Regions from separate parts of the Streptomyces sp. NPDC006332 genome, predicted to be linked through region 1. Evidence: riboswitches for the same ligand, from Rfam matches in the RefSeq annotation. Region 1 holds a riboswitch; each other region holds the start of a gene.
What was found. A riboswitch is a leader RNA that binds a small molecule or an ion and turns the genes downstream of it on or off. The one in region 1 is predicted to bind S-adenosylmethionine.
Positions count from the first base shown of each region.

Region 1 (4,730 bases):
GCGCCGATCTTCTCGTACGGGTCCTCGAGCTCGATCTCCTTGGCGATGGAGACACCATCGTTGGTGATCGTGGGGGCGCCCCACTTCTTCTCGAGGACGACGTTGCGGCCCTTGGGGCCGAGCGTCACCTTGACGGCGTCCGCGAGCTGGTTCATGCCGCGCTCGAGGCCGCGCCGTGCCTCCTCGTCGAACGCGATGATCTTGGCCATGTGAAGTGGTCCCTCCAGGACTGGGGGTGATTCCTTCGGACCGCGCCCGCGCCCGCGACGGACGGCTCGCACGCCTCGTGGTTCCTTGCCCCACCTGGCCTGCGGGCCTCACCGACTCGGTCCTTCTTTGTCACTCTCACCTTCAGAGTGCTAACGCCAATGATTAGCACTCGCCCCCCGAGAGTGCAAGGCGCACTCGCGAAGCGAGTGCTCGTTGAGGGGTGGTGGTCGGGCGACGGGCGGGCGCAAGCGCCTAGGGGGGATCCGCAGGTGAACAGTGCACCCGGACGTACCCCGGGGCGTGTCCGGTGCGCCACCCACCGGGCAAGTCGCGCCCCCGCGTGGACGGACGGCTCGCGCCCCGGGCACACCGAAGGGCTCACACCCCCTGAGAGGTGCGAGCCCTTCGAAGAAGAACAGAAGAACGTCGCTGCAGTTACCCGGCGCGATTCAGCCGGTCGCCAGACGGACCATGTCCGCCTGCGGCCCCTTCTGACCCTGTGAGATCTCGAAATCGACCCGCTGCCCCTCTTCCAGGGTGCGGTACCCGTCCATCTGGATGGCGCTGTAGTGGACGAAAACATCCGCACCACCGTCGACCGCGATGAAGCCGTACCCCTTCTCCGCGTTGAACCACTTGACGGTGCCCTGAGCCATGCCTAACTCCCCTATTACTGGCCCTTGCACAGACCCACACTTCGTGGATCCGGGTCAGACCTCACCCCCCACATGATTGGGGGCGTGCGCCGGAACGCGTCGACCGCGGCCGAATGTATATGTCCAACTGCCGTCTGCAACAGGTCAATCGGACGAGAATTCTGGACGCACGCGATCCGGAATGTGGCGAGAATTCGCCTGAATCCAGGGCAAGTCGGGCCCCGCAAAGCTCACAAAAGCCACGAACGAGGCACACACTTTGGCTACATCTCGTCGGGCGCACGGCAGAAACAAGGTCTGCCGACCTGTGAAGCGGCAACGCGTTCCCCAACTGTACCGCGCTCAACCACATTGAATTGCCCCCTCCGCTTCTCTCACGGAGGGGGCAATTCTATGAACGCTCGGTAACTGATGTTACCGAAGGTAATGATCAGCCGCCGGCGACGGCCGGAATGATGGAGACACCGGCGCCGTCCGGAGTCGCGGTCTCCAGACCCTGCTCGAAGCGAACGTCGTCGTCGTTGACGTACACGTTGACGAACCGGCGCAGCTTGCCCTGGTCGTCGAGAACGCGCGCGGCGATGCCGGTGTGGTTCTTCTCCAGGTCGGCGATGACCTCGCCGAGGGTGCTCCCCTCGGCGGCGACCTCGGCCTGACCACCGGTGTAGGTGCGCAGGATGGTGGGGATGCGGACGTTGACGCTCATGCTCATGACCTCCGGTCAGGTGTGGCGCCCCATAGGGGCGCGGGGCTGTGTTGAATGTGCGGCTACCGCCGCGTGGGCGCGACCAGCCCCCACCGGCCCGCAGACGAAACGAGTTACTGGACGAGCCCAGCCTCACGGAAGGACTCAAGGTTCGGGCGAATGGTCGCAGTCAGCCCCGTGTCGGCCACCGCATCCAACGTCTTGAGACCATCACCCGTGTTCAGCACCACCGTGGTCTTCGTCGGGTCGAGCAGACCGTTCTCGATCAGCTTCCGCGTCACACCGACCGTCACACCACCGGCGGTCTCCGCGAAGATGCCCTCGGTCCGCGCCAGCAGCCGGATCGCGTCGACGACCTGCTCGTCGTTCACGTCCTCCACCGCGCCGCCGGTGCGACGGGCGATGTCGAGCACATAGGGACCGTCGGCCGGGTTGCCGATCGCCAGCGACTTGGCGATGGTGTTCGGCTTCTGCGGCCGGACCACGTCGTGCCCGGCCTTGTAGGCGACGGACACCGGCGAGCAGCCCTCGGCCTGCGCGCCGAAGATCTTGTACGGCTTGTCCTCGACGAGCCCGAGCTTGATCAGCTCCTGCAGACCCTTGTCGATCTTCGTGAGCTGCGAGCCGGAGGCGATCGGGACGACCAGCTGGTCCGGGAGCCGCCAGCCGAGCTGCTCACAGATCTCGTACGCCAGCGTCTTGGAGCCCTCGGCGTAGTACGGCCGCAGGTTCACGTTGACGAAGCCCCAGCCCTCGCCGGCCGGGTCGCCGATCAGCTCGGAGCAGAAACGGTTCACATCGTCGTAGTTGCCGTCGATGCCGACGAGCTCTCCGCCGTAGACCGCGGCCATGACGACCTTGCCCTGCTCCAGGTCGTGCGGGATGAACACGCAGGAACGGAAGCCGGCCCGGGCGGCGGCGGCGCCCACCGCGCCGGCGAGGTTGCCGGTGGAGGAGCAGGACAGGGTGGTGAAACCGAAGACGCGGGCGGCCTCGATGGCCTGGGCGACGACCCGGTCCTTGAAGGAGTGCGTCGGGTTGCCGGAGTCGTCCTTGACGAACAGCTTTCCGGCGTCGACGCCCAGCTCACGGGCCAGGTTGTCGGCCTTGACGAGCTTGGTCCAGCCGGGGTTGATGTTGGGCTTGTCCGCCACGTCAGCCGGGACGGGCAGCAGCGGCGCGTAGCGCCAGATGTTCGCGGGGCCCGCCTCGATCCGCTTGCGGAGTTCCTCGGCGTCGTAGGCGGAGAAGTCGTAGGCGATCTCGAGCGGGCCGAAACACTCCTCGCACGCGAAGACCGGGCCGAGGGGCACCCGGTGACCGCACTCGCGACAGCTCAGCGCGGCGGCGGGGCCGAGGTCTACGGTGTTCGTGGTGCTTGCATCAGTCTGCACAGCCATGGAGGCGAGGCCCTTTCTCCTCATCTTCCTCACGACGCACTTCGCCGTGAGACGGATTTGGCACCTTCCCTAGTCGGGAGCCTCGCTGGTGACGAGAACCGACTGGAGGGTTGCCGGGGCTTCATCGGGCCGTATCCCTCTGCCCCTCTGGATGAGCGGTATGTGGTTGTTGATCGGTGTAACAAGGCGGCGACCCCGACCTGCGATGGTCACCCGCGTTGTTCAAGACTGTAACCGAAGGCCAGGACAGTTGAGATAGTCGTCCGAACCGCGAGATGGATCACCTGGCACGTGGATCACGGTCTCGCCGAGAAACGCAGAGGAGCCGCGCACTGTGCTGAACGAAGTCGAGCGCTGGCTGAACACCCGCTCCTGGTCGAAGAACGATCGCCCGCTCCACAGGATCCTGGCAGCGAAACGCGCCACCGGCCAGTCGGTCAGCGTGGTGCTGCCGGCGCTCAACGAGGAGGAGACGGTCGGTGACATCGTCGCCGTGATCCGTCACGACCTGATGTGTCAGGTCCCGCTCGTCGACGAGATCGTGGTGGTGGACTCGGGATCGACCGACCGCACGTCCGAGGTGGCCGCCGCGTCCGGGGCGAGGGTCGTCCACCGCGACGACATACTGCCCCGCATCCCGGCCGTCCCCGGCAAGGGCGAGGTGCTGTGGCGCTCGCTGCTGGTCACCGGCGGCGACATCGTCTGCTTCATCGACGCCGACCTGAAGGAGTTCTCCTCCGACTTCGTCTCCGGGATCGTGGGCCCGCTGCTCACCGAACCCGGCGTCGACCTGGTCAAGGGCATGTACGACCGCCCGCTCGGCGGGAAGGCCGGCCAGGGCGGCCGGGTCACCGAACTGATGGCCCGCCCGCTGCTGAACATGCATTGGCCGCAGCTGGCCGGTTTCGTACAGCCGCTGGGCGGCGAGTACGCGGCCCGCCGCTCCCTGCTCGAACAGCTGCCGTTCCCCGTCGGATACGGCGTCGAGCTGGGCATGCTGGTCGACGCCCTGCACCTGGTGGGCCTCGACTCCCTCGCCCAGGTCGACCTGGGCGTGCGCGTCCACCGTCACCAGGACGGGCAGGCACTGGGCCGCATGTCCGCCGCGATCTACCGCACCGCCCAGCTCCGGCTGGCCCGCGGCCACCTCGTCCGGCCCGCCCTCACCCAGTTCGAACGAACGGGGGACGGCTTCGAGCCACGCACCTACTCGGTCGACACGGAGGAGCGCCCGCCGATGGCGCAGATCGCGGAGTACGCGGCCCGGAAGGTCGCCTGATGCGGGTTGGGCGCCCTCTCCGGCCGTGCGACGCGGACCACGCAGTCCGTGTCTCCACCATCCGTGGCGAATGTCATCCGTACGTTTGAGCGTTTCCGGGCCGGGCTAGGTTGAGGCGTATGTCCTCCACCAACGGTGCTGCTCAGGTACTGGTCGCGTCGAACCGCGGCCCGGTTTCGTACGAGGTGCGCGAGGACGGCTCGCTGCACGCCAAACGGGGTGGCGGCGGGCTGGTCTCGGGGCTGTCCGCGATCGGGTCGGACGCGGGGTCCCTGTGGGTGTGCTCGGCGCTGGGTGACGGCGACCGGGAGGCGGTGCGGCGCGGGGTCGGCGAGGACGGCGTGCGGATGCTGGACATCCCGGCCGACGTGCACGCCGACGCGTACAACGGCATCGCCAACTCGGTGCTGTGGTTCGTCCACCACATGCTGTACCAGACCCCGCTGGAGCCGGTCTTCGACGCGGAGTTCCGGCGGCAG
Region 1 covers NZ_JBEXRA010000012.1:49,338-54,067, forward strand. The annotation lists gene groL (chaperonin GroEL) at 1-209, opposite strand, end outside; gene ABZ027_RS13635 (cold-shock protein) at 660-866, opposite strand; gene ABZ027_RS13640 (MoaD/ThiS family protein) at 1,297-1,572, opposite strand; gene thrC (threonine synthase) at 1,686-2,972, opposite strand; SAM riboswitch class I at 2,990-3,130, opposite strand; gene ABZ027_RS13650 (glucosyl-3-phosphoglycerate synthase) at 3,307-4,251, shown strand; gene ABZ027_RS13655 (trehalose-6-phosphate synthase) at 4,371-4,730, shown strand, end outside.

Region 2 (4,730 bases), on a different contig from region 1:
CTCATGTGCACGGCCGTTTCGAACGTTTCCAGGGCGGCCTCCAGATCGCCCAGGACATGACCCAGTCCCGCGTCCAGGTGCGCATCGACGCGTCCAGCATCACCACGGGCAACAACACCCGGGACACACACCTGCGTTCCGCCGACTTCCTCGACGTCGACCGGTTCCCGTACATCGACTTCGTCAGCACCCGCTTCGCCTACCGGGGCGGCACCAAGTGGACGCTGCAGGGCGGCCTCACCATGCACGGCGTGAGCCGCTCGGTCGCGCTGGACACCACGTACCTGGGGATGGTCAACGGCGGCTACGGCGAGGAACTGCGCTGCGCGGCCCTGGCCAAGGCGGAGCTGCACCGCGAGGACTACACGCTGAACTGGAGGACGATGCTGGCCCGCGGCATCGCGGTGGTCGGTCCGACGGTCCAGCTGGAGCTGGACGTCCAGGCGATGTACCGCACCCACGACACGCCGACACCGCCGGAGTAACGGCCCGCCGGGCGGTGCCCGCCCACTGGACGCCCCCTTGACGCCTACTTGATGCGGATCGACACTCGAGAGAGGAATCCTAGTGAACAGGTAGGGAAGCATGGGGCGTCTTGAGCCGGTCTCCGGCCGGGTGAGCCGTACGTCTCGGCCGTCCCCTCTTCTGACTTCCCGCCGGCACATCGATCTGCAGCGGGTCTGCAGCGCGATCAGCACCCTGGGCTGAGCCGCCCCACCCCCGCGCGCCCGCCGCACCCCGGTGCCCCCACGGGCCGTCGCGCTCGGGTGGACACCGGCCGGCCACGGCCCGACGAACGCTTCCGCCGCGCGTACGTCTGCGCATCACCCCCGGGGAGATCCATGTCCGTCACACCGCTCGCCGCCGCTCCGTCCGCCCCCCGCGCCACCGCGTTCCGCGGCCGGATCGGCCGGGACGCGCGCAGTGGCCACTACGCCGTGCCCCGCCGCTACCGCCTCCATCTGTCACCCGTCTGCTCCGACGGCCTGCGCATCGCCGTCGTGCACGCTCTTCTCGGCCTCGCCGACGCCTGTCCGGTGACGTATCTGGACGCCGTGCCCGACAGCCCCGACGGCGGTCACTCCGCGCTGCGTCCGCTGTACGAGGCGAGCGCACACCGGTACTCCGGCCCGGCCGTCGGGCCGGTGCTCAGCGACGACTGGTCCGGGCGGATCGTCTCCACCCACGCCCCGGACATCACCCGCGACCTGGCCCGGCACTTCGGCGCCGGGCGGCCCGCGCTGTACCCGTGCGGGACGGAGAGCGAGATCGAGGCCGTCGAGCGGATGTGCGCCCGGGACATCAACGAGGCCGCGCAGCGTGCGGGCCGGGCCGGTGCGGACGCGTCCGAGCGGGCGAGGGCCCTCGACACACTGCTGGCCGCGCTCGGCGTGCTGGAGCGACGGCTGGCCTTCCAGGACCATCTGATCGGCGACCATCTCACCGTCGCCGACGTCGAGTTGTGGGTCACTCTGGTGCGGCTGGACACCGTGCACCGCAACCACCTCGACGCCGCCGCGGTGCACCGCGTCGCCGGACACCACGCCCTGTGGGCCTACGCCCGCCGCCTGGCCGCGCACCCGGCCTTCGGCCCCCTTCTCGACCTCGACGGCATCGCCCGCCTGCACCACGCCCACTGCCGGGGCCTGGAGGACGCCGGAGCGGCCGTGCAGATCCTCGACTGGGCGGCCCACGTGGCGCGGAGCGGGTGACCCGTTCCAATTGCTGGACCGGCATTGACATGTGTTCTGGCGATTGTCTTAACTTGCGACCCAGAACGGTCATGAGTGTCAGCGACAAGCCCTGGCTTGCTGACCGGCAACCCTCGCACGCGGTGGGGTGCCCCAGGTGACGACCCGACCGACGAAGTCTCGGTAAGCGCGATGCCCCCCGGGGGCCGGAAGAGTGACGGTGACGCCATGTACGCAGCTCCCAGGACGGCCCTCCGCCGCCCACAGGGCTGCGTGCTGTCGTACCTGACCCTCCTCGTCGCCGACCGGACCGTCGATCTGCTGCGTGTGAACAGCGCACTGTGTACCGCACCGGGCCGTGCCCGCTGTCGGGGCTGACCTCCTTCCCCAGCCCCCCGCGTTCCTGACGAACACCGCCCGTGCGGTGTGCCGTTGTCCGCCCAGCCCCCGGTTCCAGTGCGTTCCCGTGTGCCGTCTCCCCGCCGCCCAGGCGGCCGTCGGCGTACGTGGCGTTCGCCGCGCCCGGGGGGACCGACTCTGCCGGAGCCCTCCATGAGTGAACCCCCAGGCGCCACCGTGTCCCTCGCCGAGGCACCGCCGCCCACCGACACCCCGTCAACTCCCCGCGCTGCACAGCGAGTTATCCCACTGCGCCACCCGGTCCGCTGGATCGCCACCGCGGTCGTGCTGGTGCTGGCGGCCCAGTTCGTCCATGGCCTGGTGTCCAACCCGTTCTACCAGTGGGACCGTTTCGGGTACTGGTTCCTGCGGCCGACCATCCTCGACGGGCTCCTCGTCACCCTCGAAGTGGCCGCCTACAGCGCGGTGTTGGGCCTCATCGGCGGCATCCTGCTGGCTCTCGCCCGGCTCTCGCGCAGTCCGGTGCTCCGCGCGGTCAGCTGGACGTACGTCTGGGCACTTCGCTCGATCCCCCTGATCGTCGTGCTGCTGTTCCTGTACAACTTCAGCGCCCTGTACCAGACGCTCAGTGTGGGCGTCCCCTTCGGGCCGGCCTTCTTCACCTTCGACGAGTCCCGGCTCGCCACCGACATGGTCGTCGCCGTCATCGGGCTCAGCCTCAACGAGGCGGCGTACGCGGCGGAGGTGGTCCGCGGCGGCATCCTCTCCGTCGACCAGGGCCAGCACGAGGCGGCCTCCGCCCTCGGCCTGCCGAAGGGCTACCAGTTCCGGAAGATCGTCTTTCCGCAGGCGCTGCGTTCCATCACCCCGAACTACGTCAACCAGCTGATCGGCCTCATCAAGAGCACCTCGCTGGTCTTCTACGTGTCCCTGCTCGACCTGTTCGGCAGCGCGCAGACCATGGGCGCCACCTACCCGGGTGACATCGTGCCGCTGCTGCTGGTCGTCACCGTCTGGTACCTGATCCTCACCAGCGTGGTGTCCGTCATCCAGTTCTACGTCGAGCGGCATTACGCCCGGGGCGCCACGCGCACCCTGCCGCCGACGCCGCTGCAGAAACTGCGGACCGCTCTCACCGACCTGCGGGCCCGCATCCGCCGGGAGGCCGCCGTATGACCACCGAGACGCTTGTCAGCGCGGCCGCCGCCGTCGAGGTGCACGACGTGCACAAGTGGTACGGCGCCCACCGGGTGCTCGACGGGATCGACCTGACGGTGCGGCCCGGCGAGGTCACCGTGATCCTCGGCCCGTCCGGTTCCGGCAAGTCCACCCTCCTGCGGGTCATCAACCACCTGGAGAAGCCGGAGATCGGATACGTCAGCGTCAACGGCGAACTGATCGGCGTCCGCCGGCAGGGCGACCGCCTGAAGGAGCTGACCGAGCAGGCCATCCTGACCCAGCGCAGCCGGATCGGCTTCGTCTTCCAGAACTTCAACCTCTTCCCGCACCTGACCGCGCTGGACAACGTGGCCGCCGCCCCGGTGGCGACCGGGAAGCTCGGCAAGGCCGAGGCGCAGAAACTCGCCCGTGAACTGCTGGACCGGGTCGGCCTGGGCGACCGGGCCGCCGCCTACCCGCGGCAGTTGTCGGGTGGACAGCAGCAGCGTGTGGCCATCGCCCGGGCCCTCGCGCTGCGTCCCGGAGTCATCCTCTTCGACGAACCCACCTCCGCGCTCGACCCCGAACTCGTCGGTGAGGTCCTCGCCGTCATCAAGGACCTGGCGCGCGGCGGCACCACCCTGGTGATCGTCACCCACGAGATCGGCTTCGCCCGTGAGATCGCCGACCGGGTCGTCTTCATCGACGGCGGCCGGATCGTCGAACAGGGCCCGCCCGCCGAGGTATTGGACAACCCGCGGCACGAGCGGACCCGGGACTTCGTGAGCAAGGTGCTCTGACCCGGCCCGCGCGGGGACACCACCGTCGGTTTCCGGGCCCCGGGACCACCGCAACGCAACGCCCCCCACACACAACCGTCACCACCCTCTGAACGACAAGGACAGCCATGGCCACCCAGATCTCCCGACACGGCCTGATACGCGGCATCACCGCGGCGACCGCCATCACCGCCCTCGCCTCCGGGCTCGCCGCCTGCGGCGGTGACAGCGACGCCGCCACCAGGACCGACACGGCCGGCACGGTCACCGTGGGTCAGCTGTCCAACGGCTCCGCGAAGGAGACCCCCCTGAAGGTCTCAGAGGTGAAGTCCATCAGCGCCGAGCTGCCCGCCGCACTCAAGAAGAGCGGCAAGCTGGTGATCGGCTCCGGCACGCTGCCCTCGGGCAGCCCGCCGCTCGGCTTCGTGGGAGACGACCAGAAGACGATCACGGGCTCCGAACCCGACCTCGGCCGACTGGTGGCAGCCGTCTTCGGGCTCGAGCCCGAGGTGCGCCGCTCGACCTGGGAGAACTTGTTCATCGGCCTCGACAGCGGAAAGGTCAACGTGGCCTTCTCCAACGTCACCGACACCGAGGAGCGCAAGCAGAAGTACGAGTTCGCCTCCTACCGCAAGGACGATCTCGCCTTCGAGGTGAAGAAGGACAACCCCTGGAAGTTCGACGGCGACTACGAGAGCCTCGCCGGCAAGACGGTCTCCGTCGGCAACGGCACCAACCAGGA
Region 2 covers NZ_JBEXRA010000015.1:83,264-87,993, reverse strand. The annotation lists gene ABZ027_RS16225 (YceI family protein) at 1-485, shown strand, start outside; gene ABZ027_RS16220 (putative leader peptide) at 586-708, shown strand; gene ABZ027_RS16215 (glutathione S-transferase C-terminal domain-containing protein) at 843-1,712, shown strand; SAM riboswitch class IV at 1,780-1,887, shown strand; gene ABZ027_RS16210 (amino acid ABC transporter permease) at 2,244-3,227, shown strand; gene ABZ027_RS16205 (amino acid ABC transporter ATP-binding protein) at 3,224-4,009, shown strand; gene ABZ027_RS16200 (ABC transporter substrate-binding protein) at 4,117-4,730, shown strand, end outside.
Region 2: linked by a shared signal. The riboswitch ahead of ABZ027_RS16210 (amino acid ABC transporter permease) and the one ahead of thrC (threonine synthase) in region 1 are both predicted to bind S-adenosylmethionine.

Region 3 (4,730 bases), on a different contig from region 1:
GGGCATCATCAAGCGCCTGCCGCACGGTGAGTTCATCGAGGTGCACGAGCCGCTCAGCCAGGAGCAGCTGCACACGCTCACCGCGCACGAGCAGTACAAGCCGGCCGAGATCGGCCCGACGGTCGACGAGAACGGCGTCGAGCGCAAGGTGAAGGGCTCCGAGAAGCTCCGCGCCAAGCTCAGCGAGGCGTACTACGGCGAGGAGGCGCAGATCCCCAAGCCGAGCGTCGAGGAGTACAAGGAGATCACCAGCGGCCACGGCCACCACTGATCACCGCGTCGCCACACCACGGCAAGGGCCCCCGTCCGGTCTTCGGACGGGGGCCCTTCGCCGTGCCCGGCGCTGGATAGGGTGGACCCGACGAGAAGAACCGTGTCCCGGCGTGTACGGGACAGACCCAGGAGCGGCTTATGAGCGCTGTGACCCCCGCTGGAGGCGACACCGCGGCGGGCCGTTCCTGGCCCGAGGTGTTGAGCGCGCTGCTCGGCGGCCGGGATCTGAGCGCCGGTGACACGGCGTGGGCCATGGACCGGTTCATGAGCGGTGAGGCCACCGACGCGCAGATCGCGGGCTTCATGGTGGCGCTGCGGGCCAAGGGCGAGACCGTCGAGGAGATCACCGGTCTCGTCGAGGCGATGTACGCGCACGCGCAGCCGCTGGACATCCCCGGACCCGCCGTCGACATCGTGGGCACCGGCGGTGACCGGGCCAAGACGGTCAACATCTCGACGATGTCCGCCATCGTGATCGCGGGCACCGGGGCGAAGGTGGTCAAGCACGGCAACCGGGCGTCGTCCTCGGCGAGCGGGTCCTCCGACGTGCTGGAGAAGCTCGGCATCAACCTGGACCTGTCGCCCGAGGGTGTGGCGCGGGTGGTGGACGAGGCGGGGATCACCTTCTGCTTCGCGGCCAGGTTCCACCCCTCGATGCGGTTCGTCGGCGCGGTCCGGCGCGACCTGGGGATTCCGACGTCGTTCAACCTGCTCGGTCCGCTGACCAACCCCGCCAAGGTCACCGCCTCGGCGATCGGCTGCTTCGACACCCGGATGGCGGGACTCATCGCCGGCGTCCTGGCCGAGCGCGGCTCGTCCGCGCTGGTGTTCCGCGGCGACGACGGGCTCGACGAGCTGACCACCACGGCCACCTCCCGGGTGTGGATCGTGCGCGACGGCAAGGTCACCGAGGAGCCCTTCGACCCGCGGCACGTCGGCCTCGATCTGGTGCCGGTGCAAGCACTGAGAGGCGCCGACCCCGCCTACAACGCCGAGGTCGCCCGCCGTCTCCTGGACGGCGAGCGGGGTCCGGTCCGGGACGCGGTCCTGCTGAACTCGGCGGCGGCGCTGGTGGCGCTGGAGCCGACCGGGGCGCCGCTGACGGAGCAGATCCGGGTGGGCATGGACAAGGCGGCACAGTCCATCGACTCCGGCGCGGCCAAGCGGACGCTGGAGCGCTGGGCGGCGGCCAGCAACGCCTGACGACGTGGCGATGTCCCGCGATCCGGACACGGGTTGCGGGACCGCGATCACGTCGCGTACGTTTTTGACCAGGTCATGAGTGACAGTCATGAGGCCCCGGCCGACTGTCCGGCAACCCTCCGTCCGTGGCGGGGTGCCCCGGGTGAAGACCAGGCCGTAGGCAGCGAGGTCTACGGCAAGCGCGGACCCCTCGCACTCTTCTGAGTGAGCGCACCAGGGGTCCTGGTCGTCGAGGAGCCTTCCGTGAGCAAGCGAATGCGATAGGGCCGCAGAGCCCCGCCTCCGCACCCGCTTTTTCCACCTTCACCCACGCTTGAGCCGTACCCGCTCGCGTGGTGATCCCAGCTGCCTCTCACGGGAGTTCGCCATGTCTGTCCCCACCGCTGTCGCCACCCAGTCCGTTTGTGCACCTCTGCCCGTTCTGGGACGGGATGTCACCGTCCCGCTCGTCACCGGTGGCGAAGTCACCTACGCGGCGCTCGACTACGCGGCCAGCGCGCCCGCCCTGCAGCGCGTCTGGGACGACGTGGCGGCCTACGCGCCCTACTACGGCAGCGTGCACCGCGGCGCCGGCTACCTGTCCCAGCTCTCCACGGACCTCTTCGAGAACGCACGCCGGACCGTCGCCGAGTTCCTGGACTGCCGCGCCGACGACCAGTTGGTCTTCACCCGGTCCACCACCGACTCCCTCAATCTCCTCGCCGCCGCGCTCCCGGCCGACTGTCAGGTCTTCGTCTTCGAGACCGAGCACCACGCCTCGCTGCTGCCCTGGCAGGACGCCCGGGTCAGCTACCTGGACGCCCCGCGCACCCCCGAGCAGGCGGTGGCCACCCTGGAGCGGGCCCTCGCCGGACGGGACCCGTACGGCCCGGCCCTGGTCTGCGTGACCGGCGCCTCGAACGTCACCGGGGAGCTGTGGCCGGTACGGGAACTGGCGGCCGCCGCGCACGCCCACGGCGCCCGGATCGTCCTGGACGCCGCCCAGCTGGCCCCGCACCACCCGGTCTCGGTGCAGGACCTCGACGTCGACTGGATCGCCTTCTCCGGGCACAAGCTGTACGCCCCCTTCGGCTCCGGTGTCCTGGCCGGCCGGTCCGACTGGCTGATCGCGGCCGACCCGTACCTCGCGGGCGGCGGGGCCAGCCGCAAGGTCACCCGGCGCGAGGACGGGGGAGTGGACGTGGAGTGGCACGAGAGCGCCGCCCGGCACGAGGCCGGCTCGCCCAACGTCATCGGCGCCTACTCCATCGCCGCCGCCTGCAAGGCGCTGACCGAGGCCGGCTTCGACTCCCTGGTCGCGCGCGAGCGGCACCTGATCGAGAAGGTCCGTACCGGCCTCGCCGAGGTGCCCGAGGTTAGGATCCTGTCCCTGTTCGGGGACGACGCTCCCCGGGTCGGCGTGATCTCCTTCGTCGTCGACGGCTGGAACAGCTCCCACTTCGCCGCCGCCCTCTCCGCCGAGTACGGCATCGGCGTCCGCGACGGCCTCTTCTGCGCCCACCCGCTGGTCCGCACCCTGCTCGGCAGCGACCCCCAGACCCAGGGCGAGTGCGGCGCCCCCGAGGCCGCGCCCGGCGAGAAGTCGTTGAACGCCATCCGGGTGAGCTTCGGCGCGGGCACCCCGGACGAGCACGTGGAGCGCTTCGTCACCGCGGTGCGGGAGCTCGTGCGCGAGGGTGCGAAGTGGCGGTACCGGACGGAGGACGGCCGCTGCGTCCCGGCCGTGTGAGAAGGGCTTCGCCGGTCAGGAGTCCAGCCCGATCGCGAACGCCGCCTCCAGGTCGTGCTGCGAGTACGTACGGAACGCCACGTGGGTGTCCGTGCCCTCCACGCCGGGGATCTTGCTGATCCGGCCGGGGATGACCTCCGCCAGGTCCTCGTGCCGCCGCACCCGCACCATGGCGATCAGGTCGTACGTCCCGGTGACGGAGAAGACCTCGCTCACGCTCTCCAGCGAGGCGATCGACTCGGCGATCTCGGGGATCCGGTCCACGCTGGTCTTGATGAGCACGATCGCGGTGATCACGGCTGGTTCTCTCCCTCGGGGGCCGGAACTTGGGCGGATCTCACTGTAGTCCCACGTCGAAACCGCACCCACGCGTAGCCGAACCCCAGCCCGAACCCCACCAGGTGCGCCAGGTACGCCACCCCCGGCCCCGAGGCCGCCCGGCCCGCCGCCAGCCATTGCAGGGCCGCCCAGAAGGGCAGCACGACCCAGGCGGGGAAGCGCAGCGGCAGGAAGAACAGAAAAGGCAGGAGACTGGTCACGCGGGCCCCGGGGAACAGATAGAGGAACGCTCCGAGGGCCGCCGAGATCGCCCCGGACGCGCCGACCAGGGACTGCTCGGAGTCCGCGTTGGCGGCGGCGTACCCGAGCAGGGCGAGGTAGCCGCAGCCGACGTAGAAGAGGGTGAACTGGACGCGCCCCATGCGTTCCTCGGTCATCACCCCGAAGACGTAGAGGAAGAGCATGTTGCCCAGCAGGTGCACCCAGCTGCCGTGGACGAAGAGGGCGGTGGCGGGCGTGAGCGCGGCTCGTGGCGACCCCTCGAACAGCTCGGCCGGGACCACGCCCCAGCGGCGGAAGTAGGCCCGCTGAGCGGTCAGCAGCGTGTCACCGGAGCCGTACACCGGGTTCAGGCCGGCGGCCGGACCGAGCAGGAAGAGCAGGCAGCACAGGGCGATCAGTCCGTATGTGACCGGTGCTGACGACCACCGGACCGATCTTCGGGCCTTGTCGACCGTTTCGCTCCAGTTGCTGATCATGAATACAGAGCATGACGTAAGGGGACGCAACGGACGAGACCGCCTCGCCGCCGTGGACGCCCGAGCGGCGAGTACGCGCCAGGCCGTAGGGTAACGAGCCACACGTGCCGGGAGTCCGGCGCGTCGTCGACACTGGAAGCACCCGGAAGTACCGGCACCATAAGTACTGACATCAGAAGGAAGCGAACAGTCACGATGACGGTTCCCCTGCCCACCACCACGACACGGTGGCGCTGCACGCTCTGCGGCAACCTCACCCGCTTCGATGTGACCCGCTCGTCGAAGGTCGTCGAGTACGTCCACCTCGACCTCGCCGGAGAGCCGAAGGTCGAGGAGCGTGACGTGGTGAGTGAGACCATCGAGTCCGTGCGCTGCCGCTGGTGCAACGCCGTGGACCAGGTGGAACTCGTGGACAGGCCGGGCGCCGACTCCTGACCGGAGCGGGCCCGCACAGGCATTGGGGTGACGATGGTGGAGAGCACGGGCGG
Region 3 covers NZ_JBEXRA010000065.1:16,707-21,436, forward strand. The annotation lists gene ABZ027_RS37345 (cytochrome bc complex cytochrome b subunit) at 1-271, shown strand, start outside; gene trpD (anthranilate phosphoribosyltransferase) at 412-1,476, shown strand; SAM riboswitch class IV at 1,548-1,664, shown strand; gene ABZ027_RS37355 (aminotransferase class V-fold PLP-dependent enzyme) at 1,844-3,205, shown strand; gene ABZ027_RS37360 (Lrp/AsnC ligand binding domain-containing protein) at 3,221-3,502, opposite strand; gene ABZ027_RS37365 (rhomboid family intramembrane serine protease) at 3,499-4,242, opposite strand; gene ABZ027_RS37370 (hypothetical protein) at 4,438-4,677, shown strand; gene ABZ027_RS37375 (NYN domain-containing protein) at 4,711-4,730, shown strand, end outside.
Region 3: linked by a shared signal. The riboswitch ahead of ABZ027_RS37355 (aminotransferase class V-fold PLP-dependent enzyme) and the one ahead of thrC (threonine synthase) in region 1 are both predicted to bind S-adenosylmethionine.